Regions from separate parts of the Janthinobacterium sp. J1-1 genome, predicted to be linked through region 2. Evidence: predicted binding sites of a transcription regulator. Region 2 holds the regulator's gene; the other holds the start of a gene.
The links. Region 2 encodes FliA, which starts transcription of late flagellar genes. Its sites were predicted from a motif close to CTAAAGTTTNNNNNNNNNNNGCCGNTA; they were not measured.
Positions count from the first base shown of each region.

Region 1: Q8L25_RS22885 (FlxA-like family protein) is a predicted target of FliA. The motif match lies at 3,803-3,829, and genes of this name have one in related genera.

Region 1 covers NZ_CP132339.1:4,995,917-5,004,756, reverse strand. The annotation lists gene Q8L25_RS22910 (LysR family transcriptional regulator) at 1-528, opposite strand, end outside; gene Q8L25_RS22905 (TSUP family transporter) at 683-1,444, shown strand; gene Q8L25_RS22900 (HAD family phosphatase) at 1,452-2,147, shown strand; gene Q8L25_RS22895 (alpha/beta hydrolase) at 2,205-3,008, shown strand; gene dcd (dCTP deaminase) at 3,134-3,703, shown strand; gene Q8L25_RS22885 (FlxA-like family protein) at 3,864-4,211, shown strand; gene Q8L25_RS22880 (ATP-binding protein) at 4,221-5,747, opposite strand; gene Q8L25_RS22875 (response regulator transcription factor) at 5,750-6,439, opposite strand; gene Q8L25_RS22870 (periplasmic heavy metal sensor) at 6,644-7,141, shown strand; gene Q8L25_RS22865 (hypothetical protein) at 7,169-7,828, shown strand; gene Q8L25_RS22860 (intradiol ring-cleavage dioxygenase) at 7,954-8,817, shown strand; gene Q8L25_RS22855 (DUF1501 domain-containing protein) at 8,814-8,840, opposite strand, start outside.
Region 2 covers NZ_CP132339.1:2,464,610-2,473,449, forward strand. The annotation lists gene flhA (flagellar biosynthesis protein FlhA) at 1-1,318, shown strand, start outside; gene flhF (flagellar biosynthesis protein FlhF) at 1,533-2,837, shown strand; gene Q8L25_RS11190 (antiactivator of flagellar biosynthesis FleN protein) at 2,830-3,702, shown strand; gene Q8L25_RS11195 (RNA polymerase sigma factor FliA) at 3,743-4,474, shown strand; gene Q8L25_RS11200 (flagellar motor protein) at 4,456-5,202, shown strand; gene motD (flagellar motor protein MotD) at 5,219-6,004, shown strand; gene Q8L25_RS11210 (translation initiation factor Sui1) at 6,071-6,433, shown strand; gene Q8L25_RS11215 (hypothetical protein) at 6,453-7,298, shown strand; gene Q8L25_RS11220 (hypothetical protein) at 7,291-7,692, shown strand; gene Q8L25_RS11225 (PEP-CTERM sorting domain-containing protein) at 7,582-8,199, opposite strand; gene Q8L25_RS11230 (hypothetical protein) at 8,543-8,840, shown strand, end outside.

The DNA of each region.
Region 1 (8,840 bases), 2.5 Mb from region 2:
GCGGGCCACGTAGTCCGGCGCGGCGTACATGTGGCGGCGGTAGTTCCACAGGGCGTAGCCGATCAGCTCGCTGGACTGGGGGAAGGCGCCGCGGATGGCGAAGTCGAGCTTTTCCTGGATCGGATCGATCGACTTGTCCGAGAAATGGATGTCGACCGACACGTTCGGGTAGTCGCGCGAGAACTGCGCCACCAGTTTCGGCAAAAAGCCCAGCGACAGGATCTCGGGCGCCGAGATGCGCACCCAGCCTTGCGGGGAATTGCTCAGTTCGGCCAATTGATCTTCCGCTTCGGCCTGGGTTTCCAGCAAGTGCTTGGCCGAGGCGTAATAGGTTTCGCCGGCGGTCGTCAGGGTGAACTGCTTTTGCGTGCGCAGGATCAGTTCCGCGCCGATCGCTTCTTCGAGGAACTGGATGGCGCGCGTGACCGCCGACGGCGAGCGGCCCAGCATGCGCGCCGCGTGCACGAAACTGCGTTTTTCCACCACCGTGCAAAAGGCGCGGATTTCCCACATCAGCTTGATCGACATTCCCAGGTTCCCGCAGCGTAAAAGGACAGTAGAGCGCAGAGCGGCCCATTTCGTCAAGCGTTACGCCTGATTGCGTTTAGCGCAATATGAAGTTGCATCCAGAAAAACCGGCGCGGCCTATACTCGCCCTGTTGCCATCCTCTCCCTTGCCGCCATGCTGACTATTTCACTGCTGTGTTTATTTGCCTTTTTTGCCGGCCTGATCGATGCCGCCGTGGGTGGGGGCGGGCTGATCCAGTTGCCGGCGCTGTTCAACCTGATGCCGAACATGGCGTCGACGTCCTTGCTGGGCACCAATAAACTGGCGTCCGCTTGCGGTACCACGTTTGCGGCGCGCTCATTTATCGGCAAGGTGCATGTGCCCTGGCTGCTGGTGCTGCCGGCCGTGGCCGCGGCCTTCGTGATGTCGTTCATGGGCGCGGCCGCCGTGTCCTATGTGCCGCAGCAGGTGGTGCGGCCGATGGTGCTGGTCCTGATCATCATCATGGCGATCTACACGTTTATCAAGAAGGATTTCGGCAGTATGCGCGAGGCGCGCACGGTGGGTACCCGCGAACGCATCCTGGCGGTGGTGATCGGCGGCGCCATCGGTTTTTATGACGGCCTGTTCGGGCCGGGCACGGGCAGTTTTCTGATCTTCCTGTTTATCCGCGTGTTCGGTTTTGATTTCATTCTGGCCTCGGCATGCTCCAAGCTGGTCAATATCGCCACCAACGTCGCCGCGCTGGCCTTCTTTATTCCGGCCGGTCACGTCGTGTATGCGGTGGCCGCGCCCATGGCGGTGTGCAATATCCTCGGCGCGCTGACGGGCACCTGGATCGCCGTGCGCCGTGGCGCCGCCTTTGTGCGGGTGTTGTTCCTGGTGCTGCTGGTGATGCTGATCGTGAAACTGTCCTACGACATCTTCTTCAAGTAAAACCGTCATGAAAACCATCCGCGGCGTGCTGTGGGATAACGATGGCGTGCTGGTCAATACCGAGCAGCTGTTTTACGAAAGCAACCGTGATCTGCTGCTGCCCTACGGCATCGACCTGACGCCCAAGCAGTTTTTCGACTGGTTCCTGGACAATAACTATGGCGCCTGGCATCTGCTGCTGGGGCAGGGCCACAACCTCACGCTGGTCGACCGGCTGCGGCTGGAGCGCAAGCGCTTGTTCGGGGAACGGCTGCGCCAGGCGCGGCAGCTGGCGATGCCGGGCATGGACCACTTGCTGGACACCTTGCGGCCGCATGTGGGCATGGGCGTGGTCACCAGCGCCTACCACGAACATTTTGAACTGAGCCATGCGCACAGCGGCTTGCGCCAGCAGTTCGATTTCGTGCTGACGCGCGAGTCGTACGGCGCCAGCAAGCCGGCCCCCGACGGTTATCTGCTGGGCTTGCAGCACCTGGGGTTGGCGGCCGACGAGTGCGTGGCGGTGGAAGATGCGCCGCGCGGCTTGCGGGCCGCCAACGCGGCCGGACTGGAATGCATTATCTTGCGCAACCAGATGAACCGCCACCATGCGTTCGACGGCGCCTTTTGCGTGGTGGAGTCGGTCGCGGAACTTGCTGAAGTGCTGGCCTCGTTCGTGCCCGGCGCAACGGTGACTGCCCCGCAATTAGAGTGCGCGCTCTGATCCATCTGGCCGGCCTGCCATTACAATTATCCATCGCCCAGCCTGCCAGAACCCGCCATGACATTACCGCAGCTCCACTTTGCCCACGCCAACAGTTATCCTGCCGGCACCTACCGCCAGCTGTTTGCGCTGCTGGGCCAGCACTACGAGGTACAGGCGCTCGACATGCATGGCCACGATCCGCGCTACCCGGTCACGGCCGGCTGGCCCGGGCTGGTGCGCGAACTGGTCGATGACCTGGAACGCCGCTACAGCGCGCCCGTGATCCTGGTCGGCCATTCGCTGGGCGGCATGCTGAGCGTGATGGCGGCCAAGGCCCGGCCCGACCTGGTGCGCTGCGTGGTCCTGCTCGATTCGCCCGTGGTGGCCGGCTGGCGCGCCATGTTCGTGCGCCTGGCCCGTAACACGGCCATCGGCGAGCGCTATTCGCCGGCGCGTTTTTCGGCCCGGCGCCGCAAGGTGTGGCCGGACGCGCAGGCGGCGCATGACCACTTTGCCGCCAAGGAGCTGTTTTCCATCTGGGCGCCGCAGGTGCTGCGCGACTATATGGCCAGCGGCCTGGCGCCCCATCCCGACGGCGTGCAGCTGCGTTTTACGCGCGAAGTGGAAACAGACGTATATCGCGGCTTGCCGCACCATGTGGGCGCGCTGGTGAAAGACGGCTTGCCGGTGCCGGTCGGCTTTATTGGCGGCCTGGACTCGGTCGAATGCCGGCAGGCGGGCCTGGCGGCGACCAAAAAACTGGTGGGCAGGTTTTTCCGGCAAGTGCCGGGCGGCCACCTGTTTCCCATGGAGGCGCCCGAGCTGACGGCGCAGGTGATACATGAAATGATCACGGCCCTGCTGGCACGGCAGGTTTAGGCGAGGAAATTCGGGATGAGAGGGCCAAAGCCAGTGGGTTTTCGCGTAAAATCCTGCCATTCGGGCCGCTGCCCTCCAGGCTGCGCGCCCCAGCCATTCCGATATTCTAGAAAGATGCCCCAGCGATGACGATTAAAAGCGATAAATGGATACGCCGCATGGCGGAACAAACGGGCATGATCGAGCCGTTCGAACCGGGCCAGGTCAAGGAACGCGATGGCAACCGCATCGTTTCCTACGGCACTTCAAGCTATGGCTACGACATCCGCTGCGCCGATGAATTCAAGCTGTTTACAAACATCAACACCACCATCGTCGATCCCAAGGATTTTGACGCCAATAACTTCGTCGACGTCTCGGGCAAGGGCTATTGCATCATCCCGCCCAATTCCTTCGCACTGGCCCGCACCGTCGAATACTTCCGCATCCCCCGCAATGTACTGACGATTTGCCTGGGCAAGAGCACCTATGCGCGCTGCGGCATCATCGTCAACGTCACGCCGTTCGAACCGGAATGGGAAGGCTATGTGACGCTGGAGTTTTCCAACACCACCCCCTTGCCGGCGAAAATCTACGCCAACGAAGGCGTGGCGCAAGTGCTGTTCTTCGAGTCCGACGAAGTGTGCGAGACCTCGTACAAGGACCGCGGCGGCAAATACCAGGGCCAGGTTGGCGTGACCTTGCCGAAGACCTGATTCAGGGGCGCTGCATCAGCCAGTCCGCCAGGGCTGGCGAAGCGCGCTACAGCGGCGTCCGCCGCCAGGCCGCCTTTACCCGCCTTTACACTTGTGCATCTTTATCTGTAGGAAACTTTGCCGATAATAATGGTATTGACACAGAGAAGAGGCAATCATCATGGTATCGGCAATCGGTTCGGGCGGCGCGGTCAGCGCGGCCGCCAGCAGCAGCAGTTCCAGCAGCAGCACGCAAATTGCTGCCCTGCAGAAGCAGATCACGGCGGCGCAAAAGCAGTTGACGGAGTCGCAGAAGGGCGAACAGACGGAAACGGCGCAGAAATTGCAGGAGCAGCTGGCGCAGCAGATCCAGGCGCTGCAGGCGCAGATCGCGCAATTGCAGGCGGCCGCCGCTCAGCAGGCGCAGCAGAAACAGGACAGTCAGGCCGCCAGCAGCGCGGACACGGCCAGCAGCCCGGCCCGTTCGGCCACCTCGACCCTGGGCAGCATCATCGACACCCAGGCATAAGTTTTGATGTCAGCCCGGCTGTTTGGCGGGCAGGCGTATTTCCACGCACAGGCCGCCGCTGCTGCGGTTGCGTGCCGCAATGGTGCCGCCATGGCCTTTGACCACATGCTGGGCGATGGCCAGGCCCAGGCCATGGCCATCGGTCGATTTCTGCGTGTTGCTGGCGCGGAAGAAGGGCTCGAAGATGGCGGACAGGTCGGCCTCGGCCACGCCGGGACCATGATCGAGCACGCTCACATGTACCTGCCGGCCCTCGTCATGGCGCGACAGCACCACGCTGATGACACTGACGTCCGGGCTGTGCTTGATGGCGTTGCGCACCACGTTTTCCACCGCGCGCCCCAGCAGTTCAGCCTGGCCGTTGACGATGGCGCTGGCGATATCGGCGTCGCCGCTGACGGTGATGCCGATCTGGCGTCCGTCGGCCTCGGCTTCGAAACGGGCATCCTCGACGATATCGTGCAGCAGATCGGCAATGCTGAAGTCTTCGTTGAGCGGATTGACGGCGCCCGCTTCCAGCCGCGACAGTGTCAGCAGTTCGCCGACCAGCTTGTCCATGCGCACGCTTTCGCGCTCGATGCGGTCCATCGAGGCGGCCAGTTTGTCGGGCTGCTGGTGCGCCAGGCCGATGGCGGCCTGCAGGCGCGCCAGTGGCGAGCGCAATTCGTGCGACACATCGTGCAGCAGCCGCGTCTGGCTATCCATCAGGCTGCGCAAGCGGCCCGTCATGCGGTCGAAATCGCGGCCCAGATCGGTCAGTTCGTCGCCGCGCCTGGCGACCGCCTGGAAGCGCGGCGCCAGGTCGCCGCCGGAGGCCGCTTCGAAGGCGGCGCGCAGGTCGCGGATGGGGCGCGAAAAATACCAGGCCAGCAGGAAGGCGAACAGCAGGCTGGCCACGGTGGCGGCGATAATCGGAATAAAGGTGCGGTAGGGGCTGTCCATGCGCGGCCCTGGCGGCATGCCGCCCATGCCGCTGCCCATGCCGTCGCGGCGCGGTGGCTGGTTCATGCCGTTCATCCCGGGTGGCTGGCCGGGTCCTTCCATGCGCGGCCCCGGCGGCATGGCGCGGTTGCCCGCCATGCCCATGGCGTTCAGGGTTTCGCGCGCGGCGTCGGTGCCGGCGGTGCGGAAATGCTCGGAATAGGGCAGGAACAGCAGATAGCGCACACCGTCGCTGCCGGTCGCCTCGCGCACGACGGCGCGCGGCTGGTCTTGTTGCAGCAGGGCGCGCGCCTTGTCCAGCATGGCCGGCTGCACGCTACGGCCCATCAGCTCGCGGCCGCCGCCATCGACCGCCATCACGCGCATGCGTTCGAGCTTGCCGATAAACTGCTGCAGCGCCTTGCTGCCGCCCGCTTCGAGGGTGGCGGTGGCCGCTTCGATGGCCATTTGCGCCGGCGGGCTGGTATCGATTTCCTGCGTCCGCGCCTGCTGGGCGGCGCGGCTTTTCAGCCAGAAAGTACCACCGATGCCGATGGTGGCGGCGACCTGGGCCAGCAAGATGCACAGGAAAAACTTCCAGAACAGACGGCCCACGCTTATTCCTTGATCAACTGGTAGCCGAGCCGGTACACGGTCTGCAGGCAGGAGCGGCCGTCGTCCAGGCTGCCGAGTTTGCGGCGCAGGCTGCTCAGGTGCACGTCGATATTGCGGTCGAAGCGGGCCATGGGCCGGCCCAGCCCCAGTTCGGACAATTGATTCTTGCTGACCGGCTTGCCGGCATTGCGCACCAGCACTTCCAGCAGGTTGAATTCCGTGCTCGTCAATTCCAGCTGCACCCCGGCCCAGGCGGCGCGGCGCTGTTCCGGCCACATCGTCAGGTTGCCCACGATCAGCGGCGCCGTGGCCGAGGTGTCGAGCGGCACGGCTTGCGAGCGGCGCAGGATGGCGCGGATGCGGGCCGTCAGTTCGCGCGGCGTGCACGGCTTGGTGACGTAATCGTCGGCACCCAGTTCCAGGCCGACGATGCGGTCGGTATCGTCGCCACGCGCCGTCAGCATCAGGATCGGCAGGCGGCTGCCGGCGCGGATGCGGCGCAGGGTTTCCAGGCCATTCATGCGCGGCATCATCACGTCGAGGATGGCGATGGCGTACTGGCCCGTCAGCGCTTCGGCGGCGCCCCGTTCGCCGTCATGCACGGCTTTCGCTTCAAAACCTTCCTGCTCCAGGTATTCCTGGAACATGCCGACCAGTTCGATGTCGTCGTCGATTAACAATACCTTGCTCATGCGTATGCGTCTTCCTGATTTTTCCGATGTTGATCGGCCATGATAGCAGCCCCGGCCAGGGCCTTTGCTGCGTTTTACCCGCTTTTACATTGCTTCCTTTATACAGTTTTTCACATTGCTTTACACGTTTTTACCTGGCGCTGACGTTGCTTTACATGCAAGCGCCGCACAATCGAGTCTCATTGAAACGAGAGGAATTCGAGCATGAAACAAGCAACTGTCATGATGTCGCTGCTGCTGGCCACCGCCCTGGGCGCACCGCTGGCGGCCCATGCCCAGCAGGGGCCTGACCACGGTCCTGGCCCGGGTCCGGGTTCACGCATGGAAGGCCCGGGCCGCGGTTTCGGTGCGGGCTTGCCGCCCTTCCTGCGCGGCGTGGAACTGAGCGAAGCGCAGCAGGACAAGGTCTTTGCCGCCACCTACGCCCAGGCGCCGCTGCTGCGCGAACAGCAGAAGATCGCCTTCAAGGCGCATGAACAACTGCGCGAGCTGGCCTCGTCGAACCACTATGACGATGCGAAAGCCGTGGCGCTGGCCAATGGCGCGGCGCAGGCGATGGCGAAGATCAGCCTGCAGCATGCGCGCCTGGAACAGCAGTTGCTGGCCGTGCTGACGCCGGAACAGCGCAAGCAGGTCGAGGCGCGCCGCGACGAGGACGGTCCGGGCAACGACCGCGGCCCCGCCCCGCGCGGTGAAAAATAAGTCCAATGTTTGTCGAGGGAGAAAACCATGAGCATCAGCGCCGTCAATTCCAGCAGCGCCGCCAGCCAGCTGGCCGCGTTTGCCCGCCTCAGTGGCACCAGCAGCACCAGCGGTACCGGCAATACCACCAGCGTGGGCGGCACGCCGCCACCGAAGCCTGACGACAGCGCCTTCCTGGACGCCATTTCCAGCGCCTTGTCGTCGATCGGCGTGACGGTGGCCGATGGCGAGTCGGACACTTCCGACGAGGCCAGTTCCAGCGGCACTTCCGGCACGGCCGATGCCGGCCAGGCGCTGGGCGCCTTTTTGCACCAGCTGATGGGCAGCCTGCGCGCGCAAGGTGGCGGCGGCGGGGGCGAGAGTGGCGAACAGGGCGAGGGCGGCGAGCCGCCATCGGGCCCGCCACCGGGCGGCGGTCGCGGACCGGGCAATATCGAATCCGACCTGCAAAGCCTGCTTTCAAAACTGAGCTCGTCCGGCAGCGACGGCACGGCCAGCACCGACAGCAGCGTGAGCGAGCTGCAATCGAGCTTTTCCAGCCTGCTGAGCGCGCTGGGCGGCAGCAGCAACAGCGGCAGCTCCGACAAGCTGGCCAGCTTCCTGCAAGCCCTGTCTGGCAGCCTGGGCTCGGCCAGCGCCGGCGGCAGCCTGTCGTCCAGCGGCAACCTGGTCAATACAACGGCCTGAACCATGAACCGCAAGCCAGCCAACAGGGTCAAACACAGCATGGGCGACAAACTCATGCAGTGTTGCTTCCTGTGCGCCAGCCTCAGTCCCGCGCTGGCCGGCTTGCCCCACCTGATGGAGTACGTATGGATTTACATGATTTCGGCCTGGCGTCCGACCTTGAAATGATGCAGCGGCAGGCGCTGGAACGGCGCCGCCTGCTGCGCTGGGTGCTGGCGGGCGCCGCCACCTTGCCCTTGATCAGCTGCGGCGGTTCCAGTGCCAGCGATACGGCGTCGACCGGCACCACGGCCACCGGCACCACCGGCACCGGTACCACGGCCACCACCCCGACCACCACCGCCTGCGCCGTGATCCCTGAAGAGACGGGCGGACCGTATCCGGCCGACGGCACCAACACCAATGGCGGCAGCATCATCAATGTGCTGAACCAGACCGGTGTGGTGCGCAGCGATATCCGCAGCAGTTTCAACGGCGCCACCGGCGTGGCGGCCGGCGTACCGCTCACCATCAAGCTGCAGCTGGTGAACGCCAACGCCAGCTGCGCCAGCCTGGCCGGCTATGCGATTTATCTGTGGCATTGCGACCGCGACGGCCTGTATTCGCTGTATTCGAGCGGCGTGACGGCGCAGAACTATCTGCGCGGGGTGCAGGAAACGGACAGCAGCGGCAGCCTGTCGTTTACCACCATCTTTCCCGGCTGCTATGCGGGGCGCATGCCGCACGTGCATTTCGAAGTCTATCCCAGCCTGGCCAGGGCGGCGGCCGCCAGCAACCGCATCAAGACCTCGCAATTCACGTTTCCGCTGGCGACGCTGAACGAGGTCTACACGGCCAGCGGCTACACCTCCAGCGTGCGCAACCTGGCGCAGATCAGCTATGCCACCGACAATGTCTTCAGCGACGGCACCAGCTTGCAGATGGCGGGCGTGACGGGCAACGCCACCGATGGTTATGTCGTGACGCTGACAATCGGCGTGAATGGCTAGGTATTCATGAAACCCAGGTCGCG
Region 2 (8,840 bases):
CACCGCGGCCGGTATCGTCGTCTCGCGCGTGGCCAGCGACCAGGACATCGGCACCCAGCTGGTGGGCCAGTTGTTTGCCAAACCGCAAGTGCTGTATATCACCGCCGGCATTATCGGCGGCATGGGCATGATCCCCGGCATGCCGAACCTGGTGTTCCTGCTGCTGGCCGGCGCGCTCGGTGGCTCGGCCTATCTGATCACCAAGACGGCGCAGAAGAAGAAAGCCGACGCGGAAATACCTACCGAAGCGCCGCAGGCGACCGTGGCGCCAGAGCAGGAAGAGGCCAGCTGGCAAGACATCATGCCGGTCGACACCTTGGGCCTGGAAGTGGGCTATCGCTTGATCCCGCTGGTCGACAAATCGCAGGGCGGCGAATTGCTCAAGCGTATCAAGGGCATCCGCAAGAAATTCGCCCAGGAAGTCGGTTTCCTGGCGCCACCGGTGCATATCCGCGACAACCTGGAACTGAAACCGTCGGCCTACCGCATCACCCTCAAGGGGGTGGAAGTGGGCGTCGGCGAATCGTTCAATGGCCAGTTCCTGGCGATCAATCCCGGCATGGCCAGCGGCAGCCTGCCTGGCGTGTCGACCACCGACCCGGCCTTCGGCCTGCCGGCCACCTGGATCGATGCGGCCCTGCGCGACCAGGCGCAGTCGATGGGCTACACGGTGGTCGACGCGGGCACCGTGGTGGCGACCCATTTGAATCACCTGATCACCTCGCATGCCTCGGAACTGCTGGGCCGCGCCGAAGTCCAATCGCTGCTCGACCACCTGGGCAAGGACGCGCCGCGCCTGGTGGAAGACCTGGTGCCGAAGATGCTGTCGCTGTCGACTCTGCAAAAAGTGCTGCAGAACCTGTTGATGGAAGGCGTGCATATCCGCGACATGCGCACGATTATCGAAACCCTGGCCGAGCACACCGTGCACACGCAGGACCCGACCGACCTGACCGCCCTGGTGCGCGTGTCGCTGGGCCGCGCCATCGTGCAGCAGCTGTTCCCCGGCGCCGCCGAATTGTCGGTGATGACCCTGGACAACCGCCTGGAACGCCTGCTGATGCAGGCCATGGGCGCCGGCGGCGACGGTGCCGGCATCGAGCCCGGCCTGGCCGACACCATCGCCCACCAGGCGGGGCTGGCGGCGCAACAGCAGGAAGCCATGGGCCTGACGCCGGTGCTGCTGGTGCCGGCGCCGCTGCGCGCGCTGCTGTCGCGTTTCCTGCGCCGCGCCTTGCCGCAACTGAAGGTGCTGTCGCATGCGGAAGTGCCGGAAACCAAGACGATTCGGGTGACCAGTCTGGTCGGTGCGCAGTAAAACGGTGGCAAAGATTCCAATTTCCGCTCGGCAAATTGAAATACGGGACATTTCCGGTCCTGTTCCTTCTATCATTTCTTTGGCGCATCCCCAATAATGGAGGCTGTCAGAGTGATCCGTGTCCCATCTGGGAGGCATCGCTCACGCAACAGGAGTCGATGATGGTCACACAGTTCAGCCAGGAACACGCCAACCCTGCCATGGGAGCTTGGTCATGAATGTGAAAAAATTTACCGCGCCGACCTCGCGCGATGCGCTGCGCAAGGTGCGTGAAGCGCTCGGTCCGGACGCCGTGATCCTGTCGAATCGCCAGGGTGATGGCGTGGTGGAAATCCTGGCGCTGGCCAATGATGACGCCGCCTCGCTGTCGTCGCCGCCGGCCGCCTCCGAAATGTCGCAGCCGCGTCCGCAGTTGCAGACCCAGTTTGCCGTGCCGCAGCGCCCGTCCGCGCCGCCGTCCCGTCCTGCCGCGGCGCCTGCCGAAGCCCTGGACATGGCGCGCATGCAGCAGATGATGACCAGCGCGCTGGCGCATGTGAAAAAGAATGCCACGGCCGATATCGACGGCATGATGAATGAAATCCGCGCCATGCGCGGCATGATGGAAACCCAGCTGGCCGAAATTTCCTGGAGCGCCACCCAGCAGCGCGAGCCGCAAAAAAACGTGGTGCTGCGCGAAATGCTGGCGGCCGGTTTTTCGGCCAGCCTGGCGCGCTACCTGATCGACAAGCTGCCGGCCGGCCTGGACGGCGCGCAAAGCATGCGCTGGATCAAGACCGTGCTGAGCCGCAACCTGAACACCATGGCCAATGAAGACGCGATGCTGGAGCAGGGCGGCGTGTTCGCCCTGGTCGGCCCGACCGGTGTCGGCAAGACCACCAGCACCGCCAAGCTGGCCGCGCGCTGCGTGATGCGCCACGGTCCGGAAAAGCTGGCCCTGATCACCACCGATGCCTATCGTATCGGCGCCCACGAGCAACTGCGCATCTACGGCAAGATCCTCGGCGTGATGGTGCATTCGGTCAAGGACGAGGCCGACCTGCGCATCGCCCTGAAAGAACTCAAGAACAAGCATACGGTGCTGATCGACACGGTCGGCGTCAGCCAGCGCGACCAGATGGTCACGGAACAGGTGGCGATGCTGTCGGGCGCCGGCGCCGATGTGAAACGCCTGCTGTGCCTGAACTCGACCGCGACCCAGGAAACCCTGAACGAAGTGGTGCGCGCCTACCAGGGCAGCGGCCTGGCCGGCTGCATCATGACCAAGCTCGATGAGGCGGCCTCGATCGGCAATGTGCTCGACGTGGTGATCCGCCAGAAACTCAATCTGTTCTACGTCTCGAACGGCCAGCGCGTGCCGGAAGATCTCTATCTGGCCGACCGCGGCTACCTGATCGACCGCGCCTTCAAGCTCAAGCGCGATTCCGCCGCGACCCAGTTTGCCGACGACGAACTGCCGCTGCTGATGGCCCAGGCCGCTACCCGCAACAATGAAGCACGCGGGGTGCACGGTGGCTAATTTTGATTTCGACCAGGCCGAAGGCTTGCGCCGCATGCTCGCTGGCGCGCAGCCGCGCGTGCTGACGTTTTTGTCGGCCACGCCGCAGGACGACAAGGGCGCGATGCTGGTCAACCTCGGCGCTTCGCTGGCGCACGCCGGCAATGAGGTGCTGCTGCTCGATGCCAGCACCAGCGGCGACGGCGTCGCTTCCCGGCTGGGCCTGGCACATGGCGCCAGCCTGCTCGACGTGGCGCGCCAGCAATGCGGCCTGAACCAGGTGATCCACCAGGTGCCGCAAGGCTTCGGCGTGGCCAGCCTGGGCGCGCGCGACCATCTGATGGATGGCCCCGGCTACGCCAGCGAGGACGAAGCGCGGCGCCTGGCCAAGACCTTTGAAGTGATGGCGCGCCAGGCTGGCATCGTGCTGGTCGACGGCGACATGAGCATGGCCGGGCAGGGCGGCGCCTGCTTCCCGGTGCCGATGATGGCCAGCGCCGATATCGTGGTGCAGGTCTCGACCAGCGCCACTTCGATCAAGGCCGCCTACTGCCTGATCAAGCGCCTGAACCAGGAACTGGGCCGCCGTCCTTTCGGCATTCTCGTCACCGGCGCTTCCGAAACGGAAGCAAAAGTGGTATACGATAATATGGCACAAGCGGCAAGCCGCTACCTGGCCGTGAAGCTGACGTCGATGGGCTCGGTTCCGGCCGACGAATACCTGCATCGGGCGGCGCGGCTGGGCCGCAGCGTGATCGATGCGTTTCCGCTGGCTGGCGCATCGGTGGCGTTTCGCGGACTGGCCGAACGGCTGGCCCGCTCGGCGGCGCCGGTGCTGGGCACCACCTTGTACCAGACGGGGAGTCCACACCATTTCAGCGCCTGATGATTTTGCAGCATTCTCACAAGATAATAATAAGTAGCCTATGTACACGGTCAAAGGGAAGTCGAACAAGGATCATTTGCTGACGGAACACATTCCGCTGGTAAAGCGCCTGGCGCACCACATGAAGGCCAAGTTGCCGCCTTCGGTCGAGGTCGACGACCTGATCCAGGCCGGCATGATCGGCCTGCTCGATGCCATCACCCGCTATGAAGAGACGCATGGCGCGCAGTTCGAGACGTATGCCGTGCTGCGTATCCGCGGCGCCATGCTCGACGAGTTGCGCACCAGCGACTGGCTGCCGCGCAGCATGCGCCAGAACATGCGCAAGATCGAAGAGGCGATGAGCACCTTGCAGCAGCGCCTGGGCCATCCGCCGACCGAATCGGAAGTGGCCAAGCTGCTCAAGATATCGCTGGTCGATTACCAGGAAATGCTGGGCGAGGGCGGTGGCCACCAGCTGGTCTATTATGAAGACTTCCATGATCCGGACGGCAATGACAGCTTCCTCGACCGCCATTGCGTGGACGAGGACAGCGACCCGCTGCGCTCGCTGCTCGATACCGATTTCCGGCAGTCCGTGATCGACGCCATCGACGCGCTGCCGCCACGCGAGAAAATACTGATGAGTCTGTATTACGAGGAAGAGCTCAATCTCAAGGAGATTGGCGCCGTGATGGGCGTGTCCGAATCGCGCGTGTCGCAGCTGCACACCCAGGCCGTCGCGCGCCTGCGCGCAACCTTGAGGGAGCAGGCGTGGACTGGTCCAGCGTAATCGGGCTGGCGCTGGCGCTGGCGGGCCTGCTGGTCGGCCAGGCGCTCGAAGGGGGCAAGATGGCCTCCTTGCTGCAGCCGGCCGCCTTTGCCATTGTCGTGATCGGCACCTTCGGCGCGGTGCTGCTGCAAACCCGCTTGCGCACTTTTGTGCGCGGGCTGGAAATGCTGCGCTGGGTATTTTTTCCGCCGGTCGACATGCGTGCCGAGCTGGGCCGCGACATCAGCCAGTGGAGCCTGACGGCGCGCCGCGACGGCACCCTGGCGCTGGAACGCATGATGGAAAGCACGGCCGACCATTTCAACGCCAAGGGCCTGCGCATGATCGTCGACGGCATCGCGCCCGACAAGCTGCGCCAGTTGCTCGACGTGGAAATCACCGCCTATGAACTGGCCGAACGCCAGGCCGTGAAAATCTGGGAATCGGCGGCCGGCTATTCGCCGACCATCGGCATCCTCGGCGCCGTGCTGGGCCTGATCCACGTGATGGAAAACCTGACCGACCCGAGCAAACTCGGTGGCGGCATCGCGGTGGCGTTCGTGTCGACCATCTACGGCGTCGGCCTGGCCAACCTGCTGTTCCTGCCGGTGGCCAACAAATTGAAGGCCATCGTCTCGCGCCGCGTGGTGCAGTATGAAATCACGGCCGCCGTGTTCTACGACATCGCCACCGGCGACCATACGCGCATCATCGAAGAGCGCGTGGCCAGCCTGCTTCACGAGCACTGAGCGAGCACTGACCATGATGCGGCGCGCGCGCAGGAAGTATGACGAAGAGCCGGACAACCAGGACCGCTGGCTGATTTCCTACGCCGATTTTATTACCCTGCTGTTCGCCTTTTTTGTCGTCATGTACGCGATCTCGCAGGTCAATGAAGGCAAGTACCGCGTGTTTTCCGACGCCATCGGCACCGCCTTCAGCCTCGACAAGGGCGCGCCACCGATCCAGATGGAAGCGCCGCAGGCGATCCCGCTGCCGAACCCGGCCCTGAAACGCCGTACCGAAGCGATCCGGCGCGAACGCGAACACATGACGCGCCTGGCGCAGGACCTGACGTCGACCCTGGCGCCCTTGGTGAAAGAAGGCAAGGTGCGCGTGACCCAGACCAGCCGTGGCGTCAGCGTGGAAATCAATGCCAGCGTGCTGTTCGATCCGGGCGCGGCCGGCCTTACGGTGGAGTCGGATCAGGCCCTGCGCGCGGTGGCCGTGCTGCTGCGCGGCGACGCCCATAACGTGCAGGTGGAAGGCCATACCGACGTCCAGCCGATCAGCAATTCCACCTTTGCCTCGAACTGGGAACTGTCGTCGGCGCGCGCCAGCGCCGTGGTGCGCCTGTTTATTGCCAGCGGCGTGCAGGCGTCGCGTTTGACGGCGGTCGGCCACGCCGACAATATTCCGGTCGCCGACAACGACACGCCGGAAGGGCGGGCGCGCAACCGCCGGGTCGCCGTGACGATTTTGTCCGGCATTGCCGACACGGTGACGGAAGTGCCGACCGCGCCGGCGCCTTTGCCGGCCAACCCGCAATAATCGGGCTGCGACTGGCCTTGCGCTTGCTACAATCGCGGCATCTTTGTTTTTTCTTATATCCCCATCATGAAAAGTAGTTCCCAAGGCGGCCTGGTCTACTCCACCGAAACAGGCCGCATGTGCCCGGCATGCCGCCAGCCGCTGGCGCAATGCGCGTGCAAGGCCGCGGCAAAAGCGGCACCGGCCGGCGATGGCGCCGTGCGGGTGGCGCGCCAGACCAAGGGCCGTGGCGGCAAGAGCGTGACCATCGTCAAGGGCTTGCCGCTGGACGCCATTGCGCTGGCGCTGCTGGGCAAGCAGCTGCGCACCCAGTGCGGCTCGGGCGGCACGGTCAAGGATGGCGTGATCGAAGTGCAGGGCGACCATGTGGCGGCCATCATGGAGGCGCTCGTCAAGCTGGGCCACAAGCCGAAACAGGCTGGCGGCTGAGCCGTCGCGCCTCACAGCCATGCGCTCCTTTCCTGTCCTGATTGCCGCCGCTGCGCTGGCGGCGCTGGCCTATGCCTGCTGGCCGGCGCCCGCTCCTGTCACGCCGGCCGTGCTGACTCCCGCATCCGCAGGGCGCAGCCTGTCATCGTATTTCAATCTCGATGCCAGCCAGGCACCGGTACTTGTAGCGACCAGCGCCGCACCCGGCCTGGAACAGCAACTGGCCCGGCTGGCCGCCAGCGGCAGCCCGGACGACGCCTATGCCGCCTATAACCTGCTCGACGACTGCATCATGTTCCAGAAAGAAGGGCGCTTGCCGGCGCTCGAGTTCGAGCGCGGCAGCGAGATGACGGCGGACGAAAAATCGGCGCAGAAGCATCTGTGTGCGAATCTGACCGAGCGCCAGAAAAGCGCGCGCCTCGATTTTCTGGAAAAGGCCGCCAAGGGCGGCGTGGCGGGCGCCAGCACGCGCTTTTTTTACGAGGGCCCGTTCGGCGACCGCAGCGCCCTGCGCAGCCGGCCCGATGACCCGCTGGTGCTGGCCTGGAAGCAGCAAGCGGTCGCGCAACTGACCGTGCAGGCCGACCAGGCCGAGCTGTCCAGCCTCGGCACCCTGATGATGGCTTACCTGACCGACGGCGATGTGACCAAAAAAGATGCGCCAAAAGCGTACGGCTATCTGCTGGCCTTGCGCATGGTGCATGACGATATATTGACGCCCGGCAGCACCAATCCCTACCAGGACAGCTACTGGCACTGGCTGCGCGATGAGCTGACACCGGAGCAGCAGGCCGCCGCAGTCAGCCGGGCGAATGCCATCGCCGCCAAGTTTCGCCAGCATGCGGGGCTGCCGGCCCTTGGTTGATGCGTCGATCGCGCCCTTTGCTGCGCGCCTGCCCAGCCTGGCGTGCCTGGTGCTGGGCTGCATCAGCGAACATAGCTGGCCCGGACGCTGGCGCCTGCCCTGCGCCCATGCCCTGGCCACCCTGGCGTTCAGCCTGTATCTGACGCACAAGCAGGTGTATCACGCCATCGACGCTGCCATGGGGGACTCCCTGGCGGCGTCTTCCGTGTTGGCATTTTGCGCCCACAACGCCGCGGCGCTGCTGGCGGCGGCGCTGTTGTATTGCCTGGTGGAGCGTCGAGGATTACGCTGGCGTGCCTGGCTGGAAACGCATCATCTGCCAGCGGTCGCCGTCGCTGGCAATGCCGCTTTTGCGGCGCCACAGTCCCAGGCCGACCAGGCCCAGCCCCGCTAGCAGCATGCCGTAGGTGCGTGGTTCGGGCACGGCCAGGGTCAGCGAAATGTCCAGCAGGGAATCGCGGATGCCGGTGCCGGTCGCCACCAGGGTATAGGTACCCGGCCCCAGCAGGCCGCCGAAGGTGGAGTGGGCGAAGCCGCCCAGCACGCCGACAAAGTCGTCCGATTGCAGCAGGGTGTTGGTGGCGTCGAACAGGTCGATATTCACGCCGACCAGGCGCGGGCCGAAATCGGAGGCGGTGTTGACCAGCCAGGCGGCATTGCCGGAAAAGTACTCGACGCCGTCGCCGACGGTAAACGTGGTCGTTTGCGACAGCGCGCCCCGTTCCGTGGTGAAGGTGTCGATCACCAGCGAGTCTTGCGACAGCAACGGCGTTGCCACGACGGCATTCGCGACGAGGTTGCCGTACTTTACCACTTCCGTGTCGGCCTGGGCCTGCGGCACCAGCAGGCTGCAGCCTAACAACAGCGCCGCGCTTGCCCGCGATAGTGCGATAGCGTTCATATTCATGCTCCTGTATGCGATTGATTGATTGGGTACGCCTGCGCCGGGGCGCCGGGCGCGATAAAAGGCAACAACGTCAACCGAGGAGATGTTTTTTTGTCAGCGGGAAAAGTCCGCCTGTTTGAGGTGCGGCGTGCCAGACATGAGCATACGGCGGCGCACGCAGATGACTTTGCGCGGGCGCAAACGGGTGGTATGTAGGCCTTGAAACAATTGATGTATTTTCAAACATTCCGGCACGCTATCATGTTGACCCGATATCAGGAGTGTATCAACAATGTTGAAATGGTCAGTCTGGAGCTTGTCACCCCCGGCGCCGTGCCTCGCTGCGGTCCGCGCACGCATGGCGCAGCGCCCGAAGATGGGGGCCGTGGTAATGGGTTTTTGTGCGGGCTTGCTCAATCTGGCTATCTGCGTACCAATGGCTTGGTTGGCTCTGCGTTTGTTTGGACTTGAGCAATTAGGTGGTTCGTCAGCGGAAAGCCTGGAAGGCGCTGGCATGGCAAAGCTGTTCTGGTCTGCTGTGGTATTTGCGCCGCTGACCGAAACCGTGATCGGACAATGGCTGCCGATTGAATTGATGCGCCGATTCGGTGTGCGTGCCGGGTATTGCTTGCTAACCAGCGCGGCGCTGTTCTCAG